DNA from 3 places in the Agrobacterium sp. A3-95 genome. Region 2 is predicted to be linked to each of the others. Evidence: riboswitches for the same ligand, from Rfam matches in the RefSeq annotation. Region 2 holds a riboswitch; each other region holds the start of a gene.
What was found. Region 2 has a riboswitch for thiamine pyrophosphate ahead of thiB (thiamine ABC transporter substrate binding subunit). Riboswitches for the same ligand answer to the same signal wherever they lie in the genome.
Positions count from the first base shown of each region.

Region 1: linked by a shared signal. The riboswitch ahead of ACQZ5Y_RS08865 (ABC transporter permease) and the one ahead of thiB (thiamine ABC transporter substrate binding subunit) in region 2 are both predicted to bind thiamine pyrophosphate.
Region 3: linked by a shared signal. The riboswitch ahead of ACQZ5Y_RS28110 (Bcr/CflA family efflux MFS transporter) and the one ahead of thiB (thiamine ABC transporter substrate binding subunit) in region 2 are both predicted to bind thiamine pyrophosphate.

Region 1 covers NZ_JBNWDR010000002.1:719,711-727,195, forward strand. Annotated here, with positions in the region: gene thiE (thiamine phosphate synthase) at 1-280, opposite strand, end outside; gene ACQZ5Y_RS08855 (hydroxyethylthiazole kinase) at 267-1,007, opposite strand; gene ACQZ5Y_RS08860 (ABC transporter substrate-binding protein) at 1,010-1,954, opposite strand; gene ACQZ5Y_RS08865 (ABC transporter permease) at 1,951-2,736, opposite strand; TPP riboswitch at 2,865-2,967, opposite strand; gene ACQZ5Y_RS08870 (TadE/TadG family type IV pilus assembly protein) at 3,149-4,438, shown strand; gene ACQZ5Y_RS08875 (alpha-glucosidase) at 4,524-6,518, opposite strand; gene ACQZ5Y_RS08880 (carbohydrate ABC transporter permease) at 6,531-7,388, opposite strand; gene ACQZ5Y_RS08885 (carbohydrate ABC transporter permease) at 7,393-7,485, opposite strand, start outside.
Region 2 covers NZ_JBNWDR010000005.1:195,543-203,027, reverse strand. Annotated here, with positions in the region: gene ACQZ5Y_RS15485 (M48 family metalloprotease) at 1-1,384, opposite strand, end outside; gene ACQZ5Y_RS15480 (ATP-binding cassette domain-containing protein) at 1,692-2,408, opposite strand; gene thiP (thiamine/thiamine pyrophosphate ABC transporter permease ThiP) at 2,405-4,030, opposite strand; gene thiB (thiamine ABC transporter substrate binding subunit) at 4,050-5,063, opposite strand; TPP riboswitch at 5,102-5,212, opposite strand; gene ACQZ5Y_RS15465 (VOC family protein) at 5,258-5,650, opposite strand; gene ACQZ5Y_RS15460 (ABC-F family ATP-binding cassette domain-containing protein) at 5,742-7,485, opposite strand, start outside.
Region 3 covers NZ_JBNWDR010000021.1:429-7,388, forward strand. Annotated here, with positions in the region: gene ACQZ5Y_RS28100 (GNAT family N-acetyltransferase) at 1-210, shown strand, start outside; gene ACQZ5Y_RS28105 (leucine-rich repeat domain-containing protein) at 260-1,099, shown strand; TPP riboswitch at 1,265-1,381, shown strand; gene ACQZ5Y_RS28110 (Bcr/CflA family efflux MFS transporter) at 1,412-2,656, shown strand; gene ACQZ5Y_RS28115 (NUDIX hydrolase) at 2,660-3,064, shown strand; gene ACQZ5Y_RS28120 (FAD-binding oxidoreductase/lyase) at 3,117-3,815, shown strand; gene ACQZ5Y_RS28125 (hypothetical protein) at 3,865-4,260, shown strand; partial or broken gene ACQZ5Y_RS28130 (aldo/keto reductase) at 4,435-4,602, shown strand; gene ACQZ5Y_RS28135 (helix-turn-helix domain-containing protein) at 4,637-5,113, opposite strand; gene ACQZ5Y_RS28140 (hypothetical protein) at 5,198-5,620, opposite strand; gene ACQZ5Y_RS28145 (hypothetical protein) at 5,884-6,138, opposite strand; gene ACQZ5Y_RS28150 (hypothetical protein) at 6,291-6,695, opposite strand; gene ACQZ5Y_RS28155 (hypothetical protein) at 6,742-6,960, opposite strand.

The DNA.
Region 1 (7,485 bases), on a different contig from region 2:
TGGCATCCATATCATCGGCGCCGAGATGCACGCCGTCCGCGCCAGAGGCGAGCGCCACATCCACCCGGTCGTTGATGACCAGCGGCACGCCCGTGCCGGCAATGGCTTCGCGAATGGCGCTGGCGTTTTCGATCATCTCCCGCGTGGAGGCGTGTTTGTCGCGATATTGCAGAATGGTCGCGCCGTTGAGTGCGGCCGCCAGAGCAAGCTCGCCCAAGGGCGCAACATCGCCGATGCTCGCATCGACCAGCGCGTTGAGACGGTAATCAACCTTGTTCATGCTCAATCCTCGCATGGTTTATTATGTCTTCGCCGGAAATTTCTGAAAGCACATCCAGAAATGCCGGCTCGAATGTGCCGGGGCCTTTGGCGTTTTTCGCTGCCAGTTCGGCTGCGACACCCGTGATGGCGAGGGCGGCGGCGGCGGCCGTCAGTGCGTCTTTTTCCACCGCCATGAAGGCGGCGATGACGCCACCCGATAGGCAACCCGTGCCTGTCACCTTCGCCATCCACGGGTGACCGTTGACGATTCTGACGCTCCTTGTGGCGTCGCGCAGGTTATCGACAGGTCCGGTCTCTATCCTGATGGCGTTCGGAACAGCACCGATCAGGCTCATCTCAGCGCTGTTGCCGCGCACGATGGTGGGTCCAAGCGAGATCAGGTCACGCGCGAACGCCAGTCGCGATGGCGAATAGTCGCAATGCACGGGGTCCAGAATCCACGGCTTGCCAGCCGCGCGGGCGATCTCGACGGCAAATCGAATGACTTTGCGCCGGTCGGCGTCGAGCGTGCCGAGATTGATCGTCACCGCATCGGCTTTTGTGACGAAAGCACCGATTTCTTCGAGTGAAGTCGTCATCGAGGGTATGCCGCCGACGACGGTAATGCCGTCCGCGGTGAATTTCTGTACCACGGTGTTCATCAGGCAATGCACGCGCGGGCGCGTCTGCCTTACCCTTTCGAGGATCTCTGCGGCCTTCGCCGCAGTCGGAAAACTGTTTGCCATGGTTATTGCAACTCCACGGCAATGTCTTCCGCTGCCGGCGCCTGCTTGATCAGTTGCATGTCCTGCATGAAGGTGCCGAAGCGTGTGTAGCGGGCGCGATCGAGTGCGGCTGGACGTTTGGCGAAACGCGGCAGCGTATCGAAAAACGCCTGTTTGTTCAGCGCGTCGTCAAGGTTCGGATAGGCCTTGATGAAAAGCTGCCAGGATTCTTGCGGGTGGTTGGTGATGAAAATCGCCGCCTGCTCAACGGCCGAGAGAAAACGCGGCAGGCGGCTATCTTTCACGAGATCACGATGGGTGACGAAGATGAGCTCGTCATATGCGGGCACGCCATGTTCCTCGGGGAAGAACGAGCGGCCTTCGTGGCCCTCAAGCTTCATCTGCGTCAGTTCGAAATTGCGGAAACCGCCAAGCGTGGCATCGACCTTGCCGGCGATCAGGGACGGCGAGAGTGAGAAATTGACGTTGACCAGTTCCACATCGTCTTTCGTCAGTCCCTCCTTCTCCAGCATCCGCTTCAGCATCGCATCCTCGAAGCCGGAAACGGAGAAGCCGACCTTCTTGCCCTTCAGGTCCTTCAGGCTCTTGATCGGCCCGTCGGCCAGAACGGTGACGGTGTTCAGCGGGGTTTCGACCAGCGTGCCGAAACGGACGAGCGGCAGCCCGGCATCGTGGTCTAGATAGAGGTTCGGCTGGTAGTGAACGCCGATATCGGCCTGTTTTGCCGAGACGAGACGCGGCACGGCGGATGGGTCCGCAGGCGGAACCAGCTCAACGTCCAGCCCGGCATCTGCGAACAGGCCGCGTTCCTTGGCGATCACCATCGGTGCATGGTCCGGGTTCACGAACCATTCCAGCAATACGGTAAGCTTGTCGGCCGCCTGCGATTGCACGGGCGCAAACACGATTGCTGCCGCGACGACGAGGGAAAGAAGAGTTCGTTTCATGGTGCCGAAAGTCTCCGCAAATGTTTGAAAGGAATGAGATGGTCTGTTTCTTTGGCCCAGGGGGCGAGGTTGGCCGTTGCCCGGTCGACGACAAGCCGCAGCAGCACCGCCATGACGGCGAGAATAGTCATGGCGGCGAACATTGTGTCGGTCTGCATGCGGGCATTGGACTGGATCATGACAAAACCGAGCCCGGCGGAGGCGCCCACCCATTCGCCAATGACCGCGCCGAGCGGGGCGAGCGGAGCTGCGACCCTCAGCCCGGAAATGAGTGCGGGAAGCGCCAGCGGCACACGCAGCCGGGTGAGGATTTGCCAGTGGCTCGCCTCCGTCAGCGAGGCGGCATCGAGGATTGTCCGATCCGTGCGGTTGAGGCCGTCGGTGAAGGCTGAAGCGACGGGAAAAAAGATGATGATCGCCGTCATGACAACTTTCGAGGCCATGCCGAAACCGAACCAGAGTACGAGAATAGGGGCCAGCACGAAGACCGGAAATGCCTGCAACACGAGAACCATGGGCCAGACGAGGCGGCCAAAACGCGGGACGGCGGCAATCGTAAAGGCAACGAGAATGCCGGCGGCAATGCCAGCCGCAAGCCCGACAGCCATTTCACCTGATGTCACCATGGCCTGTCCGAACAGGAAGGCTGGCTGGCGCAGGAGTGCTGCGGCAACATCGGCGGGCGAGGGCAGGATGTAGCGGGGCGGTGCAAACAGCCAGATGCCCAGCTGCCAGACAATCAGAATAAGAACGACGCCCTTCAGCGCATGGGAGGCACGCATCGGCCGGGACTCAGACGCAGCCGTACCGTATACGAAGGGAAGGATGTTTCATCATCATCGTTCGGTCTCCAGCTGTGGCGATCACGGAGATCCGGGCAAAGCGGAGAAGAGAAAGGGCAGTAACGCAAACGCGCTACAGTTTCCGTTCCTACGCCGGCATGACCCGGATCAGGTTCAAGGGTCCGGCTCATCGCCATCTCAGCACCGTCAGGTGCTCCCCTCGGAAGAGACTGTTTTGCTAGGAGGGTTTTGAAGTAATGTCAACGTTGAAAGTTAACGAGAATATTGGCGAATTTGCCGCGAACATATTAGTTGTTGATTATATTAAGTTTATCAAAAATTAGTTATTTATTGAAACCGCTTTTCAATTCCGCTGTATTAGCTTTATCTCCCAGATTGGTTGGGGGCGAACTTGAAAAACTTCTGGCGAGAGAAATCTGGAAATTTTGGCATTCTGACCGCGCTGCTCATGGTGCCTCTGTGCGGGGCTGCCGGTGTGACGCTCGATATTACGCGCGGCATGTCGGTCAAAGCCGATCTGCAGCAGGCAGCGGATTCCGCGGCTCTGGCGGCAGTCGCCGATATGTCCGCAAGTGTTCAGGCGGCAAAGAAGATGTCGGGGGACGGTGTCATTCCCGTCGGCAATGAAGAAGCCCGGGCATTCTTCGATGGCAATCAGCGCGGCGACGCGGACTACACCATTACCTCGGTCGATGTTTCGGTGATCAAGCACGGCAATGTGGTCGAGTCGTCCGTCAGCTTCAAGGCGTCGGTCAGCACGACCCTCTCAGGGCTTCTGGGGAAGGATTTCGTTTCGGTTGCCGGCACGGCCACGGCCAAATACGAAACGGAAACCTTCAGCGATTTCTATCTTCTGCTTGATAATACGCCCTCCATGGGAGTGGGCGCGACACCCACGGATGTTGCCACCCTGGTTGCGAATACTGGCGATAAATGCGCTTTTGCCTGCCACATCGTGAAGGACGGCGTGGCAGACCCGAACAGCTATTACTTCAAGGCCAAGAAACTCGGGGTTACGACGCGTATCGACGTGGTTGCCAAGGCAACCGCCAGCCTGATGGACACGGCAAAGTCCACGCGCAAAAGCAGCAATCAATATCGCATGGCCGTCTATACCTTTGGGGAACGGGCGGAAGATACCAAGCTGCTTGAGGTCGTTTCGCTAACATCGGATCTGGACGCAGCAAAGAAAAAAGCTGGTGAAATCAACCTGATGTCGATCCCCTATCAGGGATACAACAACGACCAGCAAACAGATTTCGACCGGGCACTGATCCAGATTGGAGATAAGGTCGGCAGTTCGGGCACGGGCGCAAGCTCGGCGAACCCGGATAAGGTTATTTTCTTTGTTTCAGACGGGGTGGGCGACAGTTACAAGCCGTCCTCCTGTACGAAAAAACTGACGGGAGGCCGCTGTCAGGAGCCGATCGACATCAAAGACTGTACGAAATTGAAGGAAAAGGGTTTTCGTATCGCGGTGCTTTATACCACCTATCTGCCGCTGCCGACGAATGATTGGTATAATAGCTGGATCAAGCCCTTTCAGGCGGAAATCGGCTCACGCATGCAGAGCTGTGCTTCCCCGGGCCTGTATTTCGAAGTCAGCCCGTCCCAGGGCATCAGTGATGCGATGACGGTGCTGTTCAAGAAAGCCATTACATCACCACGCCTGACGGGCTGATGGCCGTTTAGCGGGGCCTGTTAGAGCATCGGTTGAACGCCGCAATATTTGCGGCGTTTTTTGGAAATGGCCGGAAGGTGATGCTTCAAGCGATATTGCGAAGCTGTTCAAATAACGCAGTAAAGGGCGTTTCAGCGCGGTAGAACACAGCCGGCTGGCCTATCGGAGCCTCCACGGTGATCTCGTGCCCGCCAAAATACCGCGCGCCACTCCAAAGATGCACCCATTCCCCATCACCCGGAAGGTAAAGCGTGCGCTGCGTCTCCCCCGCCTTCCACACGGGTGCGACCAGCATGTCGGCCCCGTAGAGATAGCTGTCCTGAATGGCATAGGTCTGCCGGTCGTTCTCGTGATGCAGGAAAAGCGGGCGCTGTACCGGCAGGCCGGTTTTGGCCGCTTCAGTGGAAAGCGATTTGAGATAGGGGGCGAGTGCGACATAGATTGCCGTCATGCGGGCAAAATGGCCAAGAACGGTCTCGTCCTGATCGATCTGGAGATTGTCGCGCGGGCGATTGCCCTCATGGGTGCGCATGACAGGAGTAAAGGCTGCCATCTCCGCCCAGCGCATGATGAGTTCCGGGGTTCTGACATTGCCGAACAGGCTGGTATAACCGCCAATATCGGAATGGTGATAGGCATTGCCGAGAAGACCGGAGGACAGCGCACCGCATATGACGGTGACGAGACCGTCATGGCGGGAGAAATCGACGGACTGGTCACCGCCCCACAGCAGCGGGCAGTGGGCTTGCACACCGGTAAAGCCCGCGCGCATGAAGAACAGCGCTTCGCCGGTTTTGCCGCGGCTTTCAACGGCCTTGGCGTTGACCTCTGCCCAGAGCGTCGGCCAGGCATTGTGCATCAGCTTGGCGTCGATGCCGTTCGATAGCGTGATGTCGATCGGCAGATATTCGCCGAAATCGGCCATCCAGCCGGAAAGGCCGAAATCAAGCATGTTCTTGCCGATGATCTCTTCGGAAAACCACTCGGCTGCGGCCGGATTGGTGAAATCGACCACGCCACAATCGAACTCGCCGAAATCCACGAGCGCCGTCTTGCCGTCCGCGCCGGTGGCGAAATAACCGGCCGCCTCCGCCTCCGGAAAAAGCGGGCCGTCGACGCAGAGATAGGGGTTCACGTATCCCAGAAAACGAATGCCCTGATCGGCAAGCTCGGCGATCTTCTGACGCAGATGCGGATAACGCGCCTCATTGGCCTGCCAGTCCCAGAATAGCCGGGCGCCGAAGGATGTCTGGCGAAGCCCCACCCAGTCCTCGCACCACAGGCCGGAGACCTTGGTTCCGGCAGCGCGGATTTTTTCCAGCCGGGCAAAGGAGTTGGCGCCATCCTTTAACCCGATGATCGCGCCGCTATAGACCCACCCCGGTAGTTCCGGCTGGCGTCCGAACCGCAGCGAGAGGGCAGAAACGATATCGGTGAAACGATCGCCGGTGAAAAACTCAATTCTTTCGGGGATCGCCCAGATCTCGACTTCGTGGAAATCTTCGTTGCGGAAATCGAAGACCGAATAGGCGCTGGTTTCCACATGCAGCGCATATTTGCGCGACGACAGATAGGTCGGCTGCGGGTAATTGGTGTTGTAATAATCGCCACCCGCCTTGCCGCTGACGTCAGCCTTGAAGGTGATTTCAGCGGTCTTGTCGCGGCCGACACCGGGTTCGGAGGTCCAGAGCGGAAAGCGGCGGCCGCGCATGTCGAAATAGGACATCTGTTCGCCACCGCCCCAGACATGTTCGTCCTCATCTGCGATGATCCGCAGCCACAGCCGATTGATGGTTTCATCCAGCGCCGTGACCCTGATGGCATTTCCATCCAGCGCCAGATGAAGGCGCGCGGCCTGCCCGGGTGCGGAAGACAGCGTAACGCTGTCGCCACTGACTTCGGCGTGGCGGAGCGCAGTTCGTTCGATGACATAGTCCTCGATATCGAAATTGCCGCGATACATATCCATCCGCTCCTTGCCGAAACCAGCAAAGAAAGCCGGGTTCTCAGGCGAATGAGAAAGAATGGTGTGGCTGCCAATCGCAAGCGTGAAGCCGTCTTTGGTCTTTTCGAATTGCATGACTATACCTGTTTAACCCTTAAGACCGCCGGCGGTGAGACCGGAGACGACGCGTTCCTGAAAGATGACGATCAGGATCGCAACCGGGACGATGCCGACCACCAGCGCCGCCGAGATGACGGGCCAGGGGAAAGCGAACTCGCCCTGGTAAAGCTGGATGCCGACCGGCAGCGTGCGCAGTGCCGGATTGGAATTGAAGGAAAGCGCCAGCAGGAATTCGTCCCAGGCGTTCACGAAAGCGAGAATACCGGCGGTGAAGACGCCTGGCGCGCATAGCGGCACGACAACCTTGAACAGCGCGCCGATGCGGGTGCAGCCATCAATCATGGCGGCGTTTTCCAGATCGCGCGGGATGCTTTCGAAGAAGGACACCAGCATCAGCGTGCAGACCGGCAGTGAGAGCACGGTGTAAGGCAGTATAAGAGCGGTCCAGCTATTGAGCAGGTTGAGCGCACGCATGATCTCGAACAGAGGCACCAGCAGCGTTACCAGCGGGAATGTGGAAACGGCGATGATGAGCGAGAGGATCAGCGCCCGGTACTTGAGATCGAGCCGCGCCAGCGCATAGGCTGCCAGCACCGAAATAAGAATTGTGAGTGCCGTGGAAAGCAGCGCGACCATGAAGCTGTTGAACAGGAAGAGGTGCAACGGCTGGTCGGAAAAGGCCTGCATGTAATTGGCGAGCGTCGGCGCATGCGGAAACCATGTGATCGGTTTCACCGTCAGTTCCGCTTCGGTTTTCAGCGAGGTGAACAGGATCCATATCGCCGGAAACAGGCCGTTGACCAGCAATATGGAGGCCGCAATGAAGCGCAGCGGCTTGCCGGAGAAGAAGGAGGACAGACCGGAGGAGGTCGCAACGGTGCTCATGGGATCAGTCCTTCGTCCTGATAATGCGGAGATAAACGGCGGTGACGCACATGGAGAGCGCAAACATCATGACCGCCAGTGCCGAACCGTAACCGAG
Region 2 (7,485 bases):
TGTCGAGCTTGCGGTCGGTCCCCATCATACGTGCGGCAATCGTTGCCACGGTTTCACCGGGCTTGACCGTCACCACGCGCACGCGCAGAGGTTTTAACGATGCGATCTCCTGCGGCGTCATCTTGCGGAAACTCGTTCGCAACACGTTGGCGATGGAATCGAGCTGCGTGTTCCCCTTCGGCACGGCCGTCAGGAAGCGGAATATCTGCTGACCGACACGGATGACGGTAACGTCAAAGTCCCATTTGTCCGCCGTCGCACGGGCTGTCGCAGCCTCCAGACCGTTGATCTGCGTTTCCTTCACGGTTTCCGGCATTAGGCCGGCAACCCAGCCGCTGGTCAAGTAATTGGCAAGAGTGGTCTGTTTCGGATCGGCCACGCCGTCGAAACGGATCGCCACATCGCCCGGACCCGTCGCAAGAACGGCCTCGACCTTGTTGTCGATGACGAAACCTTCCGGCACATCGAAACGGATACCGAGCGTTCCGTGCAGGAAGGTCTGGCCTCGGACATAACCCTCCTGCGGGCTGTCGCCGTAAAGCAGGCCATCTATGCCATCCAGAAACCAGTCGCGACCACGATCCCCGACCTGACCGTCCTGACCGAAGGCGCGGGCATGCCGGCGTGCAAGCTCGATGCGCTGCGGCGTGTTGGGGTGGCTGGAAAGAAAGTCGAGGCTCTGGTCATTTTCGGGATCAGCCGAGGAGAAACGCGCATAGGCTGCCATGGAATCCAGAAACCGCGGCGATGCGAAGGGGTCGTAGCCGGCCTCACCCAACATGCGCACACCAATCACGTCTGCCTGCAATTCCTGCTGGCGCGAAAAAGCCGCAAGCCGCAGCTTGCCGCGCGCAAGCGCCTGTTTGCCGGCGAGATCGCTCGACAGAACCTCGGCGACCACACGGCTTGCAATCACCTCCGCCTCTTCCCGGCGCTGGCGCTCGATGCCGTGGTTTGCGGTAACGTGGCCCATCTCATGCGAAAGCACGGCGGCCACTTCCGATGCATCGTTGGCGAGTGCCAGAAGCCCGCGCGTCACGTAAAGATACCCCCCCGGCAGCGCAAAAGCGTTGATAGCAGGCGAGTTGAGGATGGTGATGCGATAGGATTGCTGCGGATTTTCCGAAACAGCCGTCAGCGCGCCGGCAATACGGGCGACAAGCCGCTCCGTCTTGGCATCACGATATTCGCCACCATAACTCGCCACAATACGCGGATGTTCGCGCGCGCCCATCTGCGCACGGGGATCATTCTTCTGCACCTCTTCCACGGTCTGCGGATTGTCCGAAGGCCGCAAGGTGGACTGGTAGGCCGGGCTGAAGAGAGACTGACACGATGACAGGAATACGGCAGACGCCGTCAGCACGGAACACACGGCAGCCATCCTGCCCGAACGGCGAAGGCCTGAACGGGAGAAAAGCCTCCACTGCGCAGTCATGCTATTTCTCATTCTCTATGCCTGCCCCTAACGTTCCTGATCATCCGTTAATTGCAGACCAGAATAACAGATTCGCCCCAACGAGCCATGAATGTCGAAACGGTAAAAACGATCCATCAAGTCCGGAATATTCCTGAAGAACGCAATAATTCTCGTCTTTTCTCGGGCAACGACTTGAAACTGGCAAGTGCAAATTAACGCCATTGAAGTTATCTAAAGCGATTGCCAGCGGCACGCGTCGAAAATAAGGCGATCAGCCGTTCAGAAAACTGTCGACCGCCTTCACATTTTGTGTGGCGAAGAAATCTGTGGTCGAGCCCGCATAGACAACGCGGCCACGATCAAGAAAAACCACCCGCTGCGCCAGCTTTTTTATGTCGTCTGGATGGTGCGTAACAATAATCGCCGTATTTTTTGTTTCGGCATGCAAGTCGAGAAGCAGGGAGGTCATGCCCGCCCGCAGCCCCGGATCTAGGGCCGCGAAAGGCTCGTCCAGCAGCATGACCGGTTTTTTCCGGACCAGCGCACGCGCCAGCGCCGCCCTTTGCCTTTCCCCGCCGGAAAGCGTGCCCGGCAAACGTTTGTCAAAACCCGCAAGACCAACGCGTGTGAGCGCCACGTCGATCCTCTGCCTGTCTTCCGCCCCCAGCTGCAGCCCGGGGCTGATGCCGAGCGCGACATTGGTGAAGATATCGAGATGGGCGAAAAGATTATTATCCTGGAAGATCGAAGAGACCGGTCGCTCGGAAGGATCGAGCGCCTTCATGTCCCGCCCGCCGATCAGGACGCGCCCGGAATCGGGCAATTCAAAACCGGCAATGAGATTGAGGAGCGTCGACTTGCCAGAACCGGAGGCACCGACGACGGCGGTCATCTGGCCTTGCGGGAATGTACAATCGAGATCGAAATCCTGCGTTCCGAGCCGCAGCCTGACCTTGTCCAGCCCCACGGCGAATTCGTCACCCGTCATATGCTCGCCCTTGCTGATTGGGATTGCCGTGAAACGCCGCCCGCGGCAAGCAACAGGCAGACGATGCCAAGGATGAACGCGTATCCGGCGGCATCATTGGTGCGGTAGCTGCCCATATTGCTATAGACCAGCCATGGCAAGGTGATGAAATTTTCCGATCCGAACAGGGCAACCGCCCCGAGATCACCGAGCGACAGGGCCATGGCAAAGGAAAATGCCATCAGCAGCGGCCGCCGCAGAACCGGCAGATCGGCGAACCGCAGCCGCGTCAATCCCTGAAGCCCAAGGCTGGCGGAGAGCCGGGACGTGCGTAAAAAATGACTGGTAAAGGCTGGCTCCAGCACCCGCATGGCAAGCGGCAACGCCATCAGCATGTTGATGAGTGCCACGAGAACGGGAGCATAAAAACTGACATCTCCAAAGGGCCGCAGCAACAGGAACCACCCGCTTCCCAGCACGACGGGCGGCACCAGCAGCACCAGCGATGACCCCGCCCCGAGCGTGGCGGACAAAAGGCGCAAGGGTTGAGCCGCGTGCCGTTTGGAACCCACGGCCTGTCGCGCACCGATGATCGCAAAGCAGCAGAGCACGACGAGAGTTGCGGAGAACGCAGCGATTGCAAGGCTGGTCGCCGCCGCACGCAGGAAGATCGGCGCTGACAAAAGACGCGGCAGATCGGCCCCCAAACCCGAGACGGTTATGGCAACAAGCGGCAGGCCGACCAGCAGAACCGCAAAAATGATTGCCGCTCCGTCCCACAGGCGCGCGCCAACACTCTTGCCGTCGAAACGGCGAACAGGGCGGCCAAGCGAGGCAATTTCCGCCTCGGGCGATGGCAAAAAGGCAAGAAGGCCGAGCAGAACTGCTGTGACTGCAATCTGCAAAACCGAAAGCGCGATTGCCCGTTGCGGATCGAAATCAAACCGCAGCGCCTGATAGATTGCGACCTCAAGTGTCGTCGCCGCCGGTCCACCGCCCAGCAGAAGCACTAGCGTGAAGCTGGTGGCGCACAGCATAAAGACAAGCCCGGCAATACCGGGAACAAGCCGCGAGACGGCCGGCCACTCGATGAAGCGGAAAACCGAAACCGGCCCTATGCCAAGACTTGCTGCCATCCGCCAATATTCGCCCGGAATCCGCTCCAGCCCGGCCAGCATCAGCCGCACCGCAAGCGGCAGATTGAAAAACACATGGGCGATGAGAATGCCGGAGAGGCCGTAAATACTGAAGGGCTGCTCCGCACCGGCAAAAACAAGGGCAGTATTCAAAACACCCTGCCTGCCCCAGATCGTGATAATGCCGAAGGCGCCGACGATGACCGGCAGCCCCATCGGCACAGCCATCAACCTGATAATCCAAATCCGCCCCGGAAAATCCTGTCTGCGGGAGAGCGCAAGCGCCACCGGCAGTCCGAGAACAATGGAAAGAACAGTGGACAACGTTGCCTGATAGAGCGTGAAGCGCAGGATGCGCAGCGTGTAGGCATCCACGATTCCGGCGGCGGATGTGCCGGCATCGAAAGACAGGAGTGCTGAGACAGCAAGCGCCATGAACAGGAAAACGGCGGCAAACGCCGCCGTTCCGCCAATGATCGACCATCTGTAGTCGCGACGCAGCATCATGCGCGGGCGTGCCTCTTGCTCAGTTCATGCTCATGGCCGCAAGCCATTCGTCGATCCAGGCCTTGCGGTTCTTCGCCACCTCTTCCGGGTCCATCAGGAAGGTCTTCTGCGGTACGACGAGTTTGGAAAATGCCTCGGGCAGGGGCGTGGACGTTGCCGCGACCGGCATCATCCAGTTGTTTTCCGGAATGGCATCCTGAAATCCTGATGTGAGCGTGAAAGCGAGGAACTGCTTCGCCAGTTCCTTGTGCGGCGCGTTTTTGAGAAGGCCGGAAACCTCGATCTGGATGTAGTGCCCCTCGGAAAAACCCGCGGCCTGATAGCGATCCGTCTTTTCCGAGACCATGTGATAGGCAGGCGACGTGGTGTAGGAGAGCACCATCGGCACCTCACCCTTGGTGAAAAGGCCATAGGATTCCGACCAGCCCGGCGTGACGGTTAGAATGCGCTTCCGGAGCTTCGCCCAGGCTTCCGGTGCCTTGTCGCCGTAAACGGACTTCACCCAGAGGAGCAGGCCAAGCCCCGGCGTGGAGGTGCGCGGGTCCTGAATGGCGATTTTCTGTGAAGGATCGCCGTCCACCAGATCCTTCAGGCTCGTCGGCGGATTTTTTATCGTCTGCGTGTCGTAGACAACGGCGAAATGACCGTAGTCGTAAGGGACGAAAACGTCGTCCTTGTAACCGCCCGGCACCTTGGCCGCCGATGCATCGATACCGCTGATATCGAAGAGGCCGGTCTGTTTCGCTTCCGCGACCAGATTGGTGTCGAGACCAACAACGACATCCGCCTTCGACGCCGCCCCTTCAAGCTTCAGGCGGTTGAGCAGCGCCACGCCATCCGCCACACCGACGAAATTGACCGTGCAATTGCACACCTTCTCGAAGGCCTCTTTCACCTTGGGGCCGGGACCCCATTCGGAAACGAAGCTTTCATAGGTATAGACGGTCAGTTCCTGTCTGTCCTGAGCAGTGGCAATACCGGGCAGAAACAACGAAACGGCAACGAGGGAATTCAAGAAAAGACGACGGCGCACGGGTATCTCCTCAAAAAACGAAAAGGGAAATAGCCGCTTGCCTTAAGCCGTCTAATCCCTCCGCCGGTATGAACCGGATCAGGTTCTTCGGGTTGGCAAGCCTCTCAGCCTTTTGCACGCAAGCACAAAAGACACCCCGTTAGATCAAGATGATGATGTAGTCCCGCTGTCTCTGATTGGCAAGATGGCTGCCGTCAGGCCTGCTGCACCATGTGCACCAGTTCCCAGACATGGCCGTCGGGATCCTGAAAACTACCGGCATACATGAAACCGTGATCCTGAACCGGTTTCCAGGTGTTGCCACCGGAGGCAAGCGCCGTTTCGATCATCCGGTCGATTTCCTCACGGCTTCCCGCTGTGAGACAGGTCAGGACCTCGGTGCTGCGTGTGGCGTCGGCGATATCGCCATTGATGAAATCGCGAAAACGCTCCTCCTGAAGAAGCATCACGAAGATGTTCTCCTCAACGATCATGCAGAGCGTGCGGTCATCCGAATATTCCGGATTGAAGGTGAAACCGAGAGCCGTGAAGAAGCTTCTCGATGTCTCGATATTCTTGACCGGCAGATTGACGAAGATCATGCGCATTTTGTGAACTCCTCCGAACCCGCACAGGAAACGGCAATTCCACCTCCCTGTCAAAGGTGGATGAGACCTCAGTCAAGAAATCGCGACCAAGTCACCCTTCAATTTCCTCGCGCAGCATCTCCAACTCCAGCCATTCCTCTTCCATGGCTTCGAGCTTTTCGCGCAGCTTCGTCATTTCCTGCGCCAGCGTATTGAAGGTAGCCGGGTCCTTGGTGAACAGATTGGGATCGGCCATGCGCTGCTCACGCTTGGCGATTTCGCCCTGCGCCTTCTCCATTTCCTTTGGAAGGTTTTCGAGCGCAAATTTTTGCTTGAAGGAAAGCTTGCCCTTGGCCTTTGAAGGGTCCTGCGACGCGGAGGCGGAAGGGGCGGTCTTTGCCTTTTCCTGCTTCTCCGCCTTGCGCTTTTCTTCTGCGGCACCCTTGCGTTGCGCCATCATGTCCGAATAGCCGCCGGCATATTCGATCCAGCGTCCATCAGGCTGGTCCGGATTGGCGGGCGCGATTGTGGAGGTGACGGTACGGTCGAGGAAGTCGCGGTCGTGGCTGACGAGAATGACCGTGCCGGAAAAGCCCGCAACGATTTCCTGCAACAGATCGAGCGTTTCGATATCGAGATCGTTGGTCGGCTCGTCAAGGATCAGCAGGTTGGTAGGCCGCGCCAGAATGCGCGCAAGAATAAGACGGGCGCGCTCACCACCGGAGAGGTTGCGGATGGGCGTGCGGGCCTGTTCCGGCTGGAACAGGAAGTCCTTCATGTAACCCGTCACATGTTTCAACTCGCCATTGACCAGCAAATTGTCGCCGCGACCGTCGGTGAGGTAATGAGCGAGCGTATCGTTTGGATTGAGATCCTCACGCTTCTGGTCAAGCGTCGCGATCTCCAGATTGGTGCCGAGCTTTACCGTGCCGCTATCGGGCTGAAGCTGGCCGGTCAGCATCTTCAAAAGCGTTGTCTTGCCGGCACCGTTCGGCCCGACGAGACCGATGCAATCACCGCGATGCACCCGCAGCGAAAACGGCGCGATGATCACGCGCTCGCCGTAAGACTTGGTGATTGCGTCTGCCTCGATGACCAGTTTGCCGGATTCCCGCACCTCCGCAGCCGTCGCCTGCACGCTGCCCTGCGGTCTCTTGTGGCCGCGATAGTCCGCACGCATTGCCTGAAGCTCGCCCACGCGGCGCATGTTGCGCTTGCGTCTCGCGGTCACGCCGTAACGCATCCAGTGTTCTTCACGCTCGATGGCCTTGCCGAGCTTGTGCTGCTCCAGCTCTTCCTCTTCCAGCACCTTGTCGCGCCATTCCTCGAAATGCGCAAAACCGCGATTGAGACGACGGGACTGGCCGCGATCCAGCCACACGGTCGAGGTCGAAACCTTCTCCAGAAAACGCCTGTCGTGCGAGATCAGCACCAGCGCGCTACGCGTCTGCTGCAACTCGCCTTCAAGCCATTCGATGGTGGGCAAGTCCAGATGGTTGGTCGGCTCGTCCAGCATCAGAATATCGGGTTCAGGCGCCATGACGCGGGCAAGGGCCGCACGCCGCGCTTCGCCGCCGGACAGGCTATCCGGATGTTCCTGTCCCGTCAGGCCCAGATGCTCGAGAATATAGGTAACGCGATAGGGATCGTCGCCAGGTCCCAGCCCCGCCTCGGCATAGGCCTGCACGGTGTCGTAACCGGCAAAATCCGGCGCCTGTTCCAGATAACGGATGGTGGCGGAGGGGTGACGGAAAACCTCGCCCGACTGCGCCTCGACCAGACCGGCGGCGATCTTCATCAGGGTCGACTTGCCCGAACCGTTGCGTCCGACAAGGCAGATGCGGTCGCCCGGCTCC
Region 3 (6,960 bases), on a different contig from region 2:
GGCTTTGCTACTGAGGCTGCGACAGCTTGTCGGGGCCATGCGCTGAACACCCTTGGCCTGGGCAGGGTGGTCAGCATAATAAGCCCCGAAAATATACCGTCGCAGAAAGTCGCGGAAAAAGTCCATGACCGAATGGAGGTCTACCAAAAACGGCTCCAGAGCAGCGGGCGCATCGTAAATCGATACCTGTATATTAGCCAAGCTCAATGACCACTACGGGCCAACTGCGGTCTTCCGCTTCGCGCCAATTGTGGTCATTGTGGCTGCTGCTAAACTTCCTACTCTGCGGCTTCGAAAAAGCCAGCGAAACAAGTTTAGCTTTTATTTAAGATGTTGTGAGAACAGCTTAAATCCTAACGAAGTTGGTGCGGCTTTAGATTTGGAATATTTCTCAGCGATAGTTGGTACTTTGGAATTCCTTCGGGGAAACCCTGACGGCATCCATCGCTCAGTAAAGAAGATTGAGCGACTTCCTGCTCCCAGCGAATTGAGTTGGTGCTTAGAAGGTGCTCCGCTAGTAGATTTCTGCGGACTCTCTGACGTTGAGCACTTAACGTCCCTTTATCTTGTTGAATGCCGCAAGCTCACCTCCTTTCGGGGGATCGCAACGCGATTTCCGAAGCTCAAAGCTCTTTGGGTCTATTCATGTGATCAACTGAATACCCTTGATGGGTTGCAATTTTTGAAGGAACTCCAAGCTTTAACGATCTGGCCGTCCTTCTCCGGTAAGAACAAAGTTGACTCTTTTTCGCCACTCTCTGACTCCACCTCACTGAGCACACTAATCTTCTCGGGCAATGTCAGCGATGGTTCGTTGAAGCCTCTTTGGGGGTTGAAACTGCTTCACCAGCTTTTTCTGTCAAACAATTTCTCTTGGCAGGAATTTGCTCAGTTCGAGGCCCAGCGACCGGATGTCGATTTCCCTTGGAAAGGCGGCGTTGTCCATAATGCCAACCCGGCAATATTGACCTGTCCATCCTGCGGTAAACCGCAAGCACTGCTGACTGGTAAGGGGATCAGGCTGTGCTGTCCCGATTGTGATGCTGATCGCCTAGCTAAGCACATTAAACGCTATACCAAATTGTCGCGCAACTCCTGATTTTTTTCCACGGCCAATGACCGGTTTGGGCCGTCGGCAGTCCTTCCCTTCGCGCCAGAAGCGGTCACGGATGCCTAAGCAATCGGACATCGCCGCGATCAGGTTCGCTGCGACAGATTTCAAACCCAAACCCCATGTGCATCCTTCAAAGTTTAGGCTAGTCTCATCAGTACCGAGGGGTGCCCTGTCAAAGGGCTGAGATACTGTTGGGCGAACGCAGCGCAGTGACCCTTTGAACCTGATCCGGATCATGCCGGCGAAGGGACGGGTCAGACGCCTCTCTCTTTTGCCGGCCTCATAAAAGGGGCCGCAATGACGTTACATAGCCAACTTGCACGACTGAGCGCACAACGTCCGCCTACGCTTGTTACGTTGACCCTTCTATGCTCCCTTTCGGTGCTACCATTGAACATCTTCCTGCCGTCGATGGCGCACATCGCAAGAGATTTCCAAAGCGATTATGCTCTCGTGAGCCTGTCTCTGGCGGGCTACGCAGCTGTCGCCGTTATACTGGAACTGATCATGGGGCCGATGTCCGACCGGTTCGGGCGTCGGCCGATCGTCATCGTCAGCCTCGTATTCTTCACAGTCGGGTCCATCGGTTGTGCTCTTGCATCCAATATCTGGGCCTTTCTTACCTTCCGTTCGCTCCAGGCGGCGATCACCTCCTGCTATCCAGTTTCAATGGGGATTATCAGGGACAATGCTGGCAAGGAGCAGACAGCAAGCCGCATTGGCTATGCAGCGATGATCTGGGCGCTGGCACCGATGATTGGCCCGGCGCTTGGCGGTTTGGCGGATGAGGCCTTGGGCTGGCGGGCTATCTTCTGGGGCCTAGCGCTTGCGGGCACCGCAATGTTGACCTTGTGTTGGTTCCAACTCGGTGAGACGAACAGAATCCGATCTGGCTTCATAGCGCAGCAGTTCCGCGCATACCCAGCGCTTTTCCGCGCGCCACGCTTTTGGGCCTATGCGCTGTGCATGGGGTTCTCCGTCGGCACGGTCTACGCGTTTTTCGCCGGGGCTCCCTTCGTCGCTACGATGTTCAACATGTCGTCGACTGCGCTTGGTCTCATCGTCGGCAGCATTACGGCTGGCTTTGTTTTTGGCAGCTTCCTGTCTGGGCGCTATGCCGGCCGATATCGACTGACGACCATGATGATCCTGGGGCGGATCATTGCTTGCAGCGGTCCGGTGATTTGCCTGACCCTGCTATTTGCTGACGTGAAGAATGTGGTTGCGTTGTTGGGTCCTTGCATTCTGGTCGGCGTTGGCAATGGCTTGACGATGCCAAGTGCCAATGCCGGTGCTCTCTCCGTACGACCTAACCTTGCCGGCAGTGCAGCCGGACTGGCTGGCGCGATCACGCTTGCAGGTGGGGCTACCCTGTCCTCGATCACGGGCGCCGTGCTGACGGAAGGCAATGCGCCCTACGCGCTGTTCTCCATCATGCTTCTGTCTACCGCGCTTGCGCTGTGGGCTTCGGTCCTCGCTGCGCTCGCCGAGAAGCGTAGCTCGGTCGCGATGAATGACTTCAACCGATCTTGCCGGGAGTGATACATGGTGGATGATACGCCTACCTTAGCAGCCAGCGCCGTAATTCTCGATGGGCAGAAGCGCATCCTTTTGGTTCAACGAGCCAACCCGCCAGATGAGGGAAGCTGGACCCTGCCCGGTGGGCGCGTCGATCCTGGGGAAACCTTGGAGCTGGCCGCGATCCGTGAGGTCTTCGAGGAAACGGGGCTGGTGATCAGGATCGTCAGTGAGCTGGGAAAATTGCATGTCCCAGACGGCAAAGGGGGCATCTATGAAATTCACGACTTCCTGGGCGAAAAAATCTCTGGCGAAGCGTCCGCCGGGGACGATGCCGCAGCCATTGGCTGGTTCAGGAATGACGAGCTTTCCAAGCTTCCGCTGACGCCAGACTTGTTGCACTATTTGAATCTGTACGGCGTCTATCCATAGTCACGCGAAGCCACACTTTTGCGGCGGCCAGTGAACGGTTTGGGCCGGCGTCGTGCTCCTTCAGAATGCCGATGATCTGTTCGTCTGTAAAACGATTGCGCTTCATTCCCTGGTCCTCTCAATGGGCCAGAGCTTACTTCAAAATGGATTATTTCAACGGGGCAAGGTCAGCGGCGAGCGAAAGACATTTTCAGCACGCAAGATCATCTATTCCTCCGGCATAGGCGCGAAGGAAATCTTCCAGAAGTATCACGGCATCGATCTGCCAATCCGCTATTGGAAGAGCCACTTGGTCGTCACCAAGGGGCTGGCCCATGCTGGCGTCTTCTTCTTGGACCCGCATGAAGCCGCGATGATGCACCATGGCGAGGTCAGCATAGTCGGGTTTAATGAGGACGCGCTGCTTAGTACCGAGCCCTCTTATGATGTAATCCCGGAACGGGCGCAGAATCTGCGTCGCGGAATTCGCCGGATTTTTCCATCATGGGATGAACAAGGCTCTCGCGACGTCGCATGCGTAAAGGTTGACTATGTCACCGATCTCGCAAGCGCCCGTTCGCTCAATATCGCCATCAGCGAGCCGATCCCTGGTCATGTCGTGGTCCTCCCCGGCAAGATGACTGAAGCTCCATACCTTACGGACGTATTGACGTTCTTCATTCACGATAGGCTCGACAATTCGGACATCGCCCTCAGACCGTGCGACGAACTCCCGACTCTTGATGCAGAAACGACTAGAGAGGTTGCTTGAACATGACTTCCCCACCTTCATGGACGATGTTCGCCGTTCACGCGGACTCATGACCATCGGAGACATTCAATATCTTGTGCAACGAGGAAACGTCATCTTTGATCCGTTCTCCATACTCATCTCGGCGACGGTAAAGATCGGCACGGGCAATACGATATTCCCTTGCGTTTCCCTGTTCTGCAACGATCTTGGTGAACTGTCGATCGGCGACGACAATACATTCTTCAGCAATTCGCTCGTTGAAGCGGTTTCCGGACCGATCATCATCGGCTCGTCCAACCAGTTCGGTGAAGGCGGCTTCACGGCAAAGACGAACCGGCCCGCGGCAGGGATCGTGATTGGGGACAACGGGCGCTATCTGGGCGGTGCGGCTGTGTTTGGGGAGCTACCCTCGGGACGGGCAGCCAGATTCTCGGCGCGATCATTGTCGATAGCTGCCATCTAGAAGCTGGCCACTCCTATAAGGACACCGATCCGGATCTTCGAGCGGGCTTGCTGAAGGGGGCTGGTACTGCCCGCAATCTCACTGTGCCTGTCGGCCAAGTTATTCTTGGCAATGGCACGTTCTCTCCGGCTGAAATCAAGCCCCAGTCTTTCTTTCACCCCAAAGGGAAATAACATGCCTTCAGTCGAATTGGGGTTGGGCCTGTTGTCGATAGGTCGGCAATGGGATGTGAATGATGTGCTACCTCCGAAAGAGGAGGCAGCACTTTCGCTGATCGAGGCCGCATATTCGAACGGTTTGCGATTGTTCGACACGGCTCCCGCGTATGCCCGAAGCGAAGCGATCCTGGGCCGTGCGCCTGTGCCAAGCAGCGAGATCACGATCGCCACGAAGATGGCGCCTTGTCGTGGAGGGAGGGGCGGATCAGCACTTCGGCCGAAATACCGAGCGTTGCGTGCAATTGCCGGATCATTTCGATCGACAGGCCGCGTCGTCGATTAAGGATTTCCGAGGTGCGGTTGCGGGTGCCGAAGATCGGCTCGAGGTCCTTGCGGGTCAGCCCTTGCTGTTCCATTCGAAATTTGATCGCCTCGATCGGGTCAGGCGGGTCCATCGGATGATGCTTGGCTTCATACACTTCGATGAGGGTTGCCAGAACATCAAGTCGGTCGCCGTCTCGCGTACCGCTTTTCGCACCCCAAAGCTGCTCCACTTCCGCGAGCGCCGCGTCATAGCCCGCTTCCGTGCGAATGGGCTTCAGGTCAGTCGCCCACAAATGGGATGGTGGCCGGTTGGCGGAGGTGGCCGATACGCCAGGATCGCCATTGACGCAACTATCCGCCGCCCTCGCCATTGTACGCTCTGGGCCGGATCAAGACTTTATCGTTGTCGCGCCATTTCGCTGAATTGACTCGAGCCGCATTTAGACGTCTGCACGTTACCTACAATAGTCGTCAATGGTGTCTTCACCGCACCACGGTAGCCCCTGTGCCAGAGTAAATTCCTTCTCTGCACCTTCGCGGGAAAAGAACATGCCGTGGCTTTCGTGGACGAAGTATCCGTCTTCGAACGTTATCTGCATCAACGACCAAGGTTTGATCGCGTCTTCACCATGTTCACCAAGCAAAAGAATACTGCTGCTGTCCGGTGTCATCGCAGTATCACCAATGGTGGTCTGCCCGAAGGGCGTAACGACCGCCACATCCCCCACGAACAAATTTTCAAAATAGGTCAATAGCGGTGCTTCTACCAATGTGTCTGGACACAGGGGGAATCGAGCCGGAATCTTCCAGTTTCGCTGTAACGCACCAGGGGTTTCAGAGATAACGAGCGGACTTGATTGTGTGCCTGTGTAAGCCATCCGATGTCCTTTCAACAAGATTTATCGGATCGTTGTTGCGTCGCCGGAAAAAGTAAAGTTGGATAAACGAAACAAACAGCTCCGCTGTCAGTAAGTGCATAGGTACACCGACAGTAAGGACTGCACGACAGTTGCATAATTGCACCACAACAGTTTGGGTCGGTTCCTGTTAGGATCGAACGCATAGCTCTTCTTTTCAGAGAGTCTTCTGGAGGACCGCATTCAATGTCGCGTCGGAGTTCCCCGGTTTATATGCACACAGCTCAAAAAAGCATGTATTCGGGCGTGGGTTCCAGGAACGCCCCATCCTTGACCGTCGAGAAATATGCTTTTTGAATGGCATCTCGCTTTTCGGAGGCCCAGCTATCAACATGCGATGGCCGCAGATAGAAATTCTCGGTGGTATCAAGAACAAGCGTAGAAAGCGCAAGTAATCGAGTATCGCCGTTTTTGAGCATGACTGGCGCAATGTATTTCCTGGCATGCGCTGACTGCGTTTTTGGGTAGCTGAAAATCACAGCAGTTTCGTCCTGCGACAGAGGTATGATGTTTAGAGCTATGCGTGGCCTTTTATTGTCTCTCGGGTTCTCCACCGTAGGGAAGAAAGACGAAGATGCCACGACTGAAGGACGGCTCGTGCTGCTGGACCGGAGTGTCTTTAAGCCATGCCTTACACGCCTTTTATGATGTCGCAGATGCCCTTGCGGATGACGTCCTTGTCGGCGATCTGTCCTGCCTGAATGTTGAAAACAGCATCGATCCGGACAGCGGCGCCTTTCTGGCGGGCGACAACGCGCAGCGTCTGAATCCTGCCACTTCCGCTGGTTTCCTGGTGGGCATCGATTGACGACAGTGCCTTGTTGATCTGGATACCTGAGAAACCTTCCGCTGCGACGGCCTGGGCGAGCTTTTGAAGGACAGCGGGTGCTTTGGCTTTCGGCAGTTCCTGAAAGGATTTGTAAGAGACAGCTGTGACCATCGGCACACCTGAGACTGTGAAGTTTTTCTCGCACGATGCTGCGAAGGCCGGGCTGGAGACGGTGATCAGACCGAGAATTGCGATGGCATGTTTCATATTGCGTAATCCGGTTGTTGGTGAAGGTTTTCAGCTGCTGGCCGCATCAGAATGTCGACCGTTTTCCTCTGTAGGTTGATGGCGGTGGTAATGCTTCATGGGCTTGCGCAAGCGTTTCCAGCCATGTTGCGAGGCCATCTGGAACTGTATCGTTGCCGGCTTGCAGCGCCTCGATCCATGAGAGTTCACATTGCAAGGCAGAGGCAATATTGATTGGCGTCCAGCGGATCACCCGCAGGCATTCATTAAAGCGTTCTGGCGACAT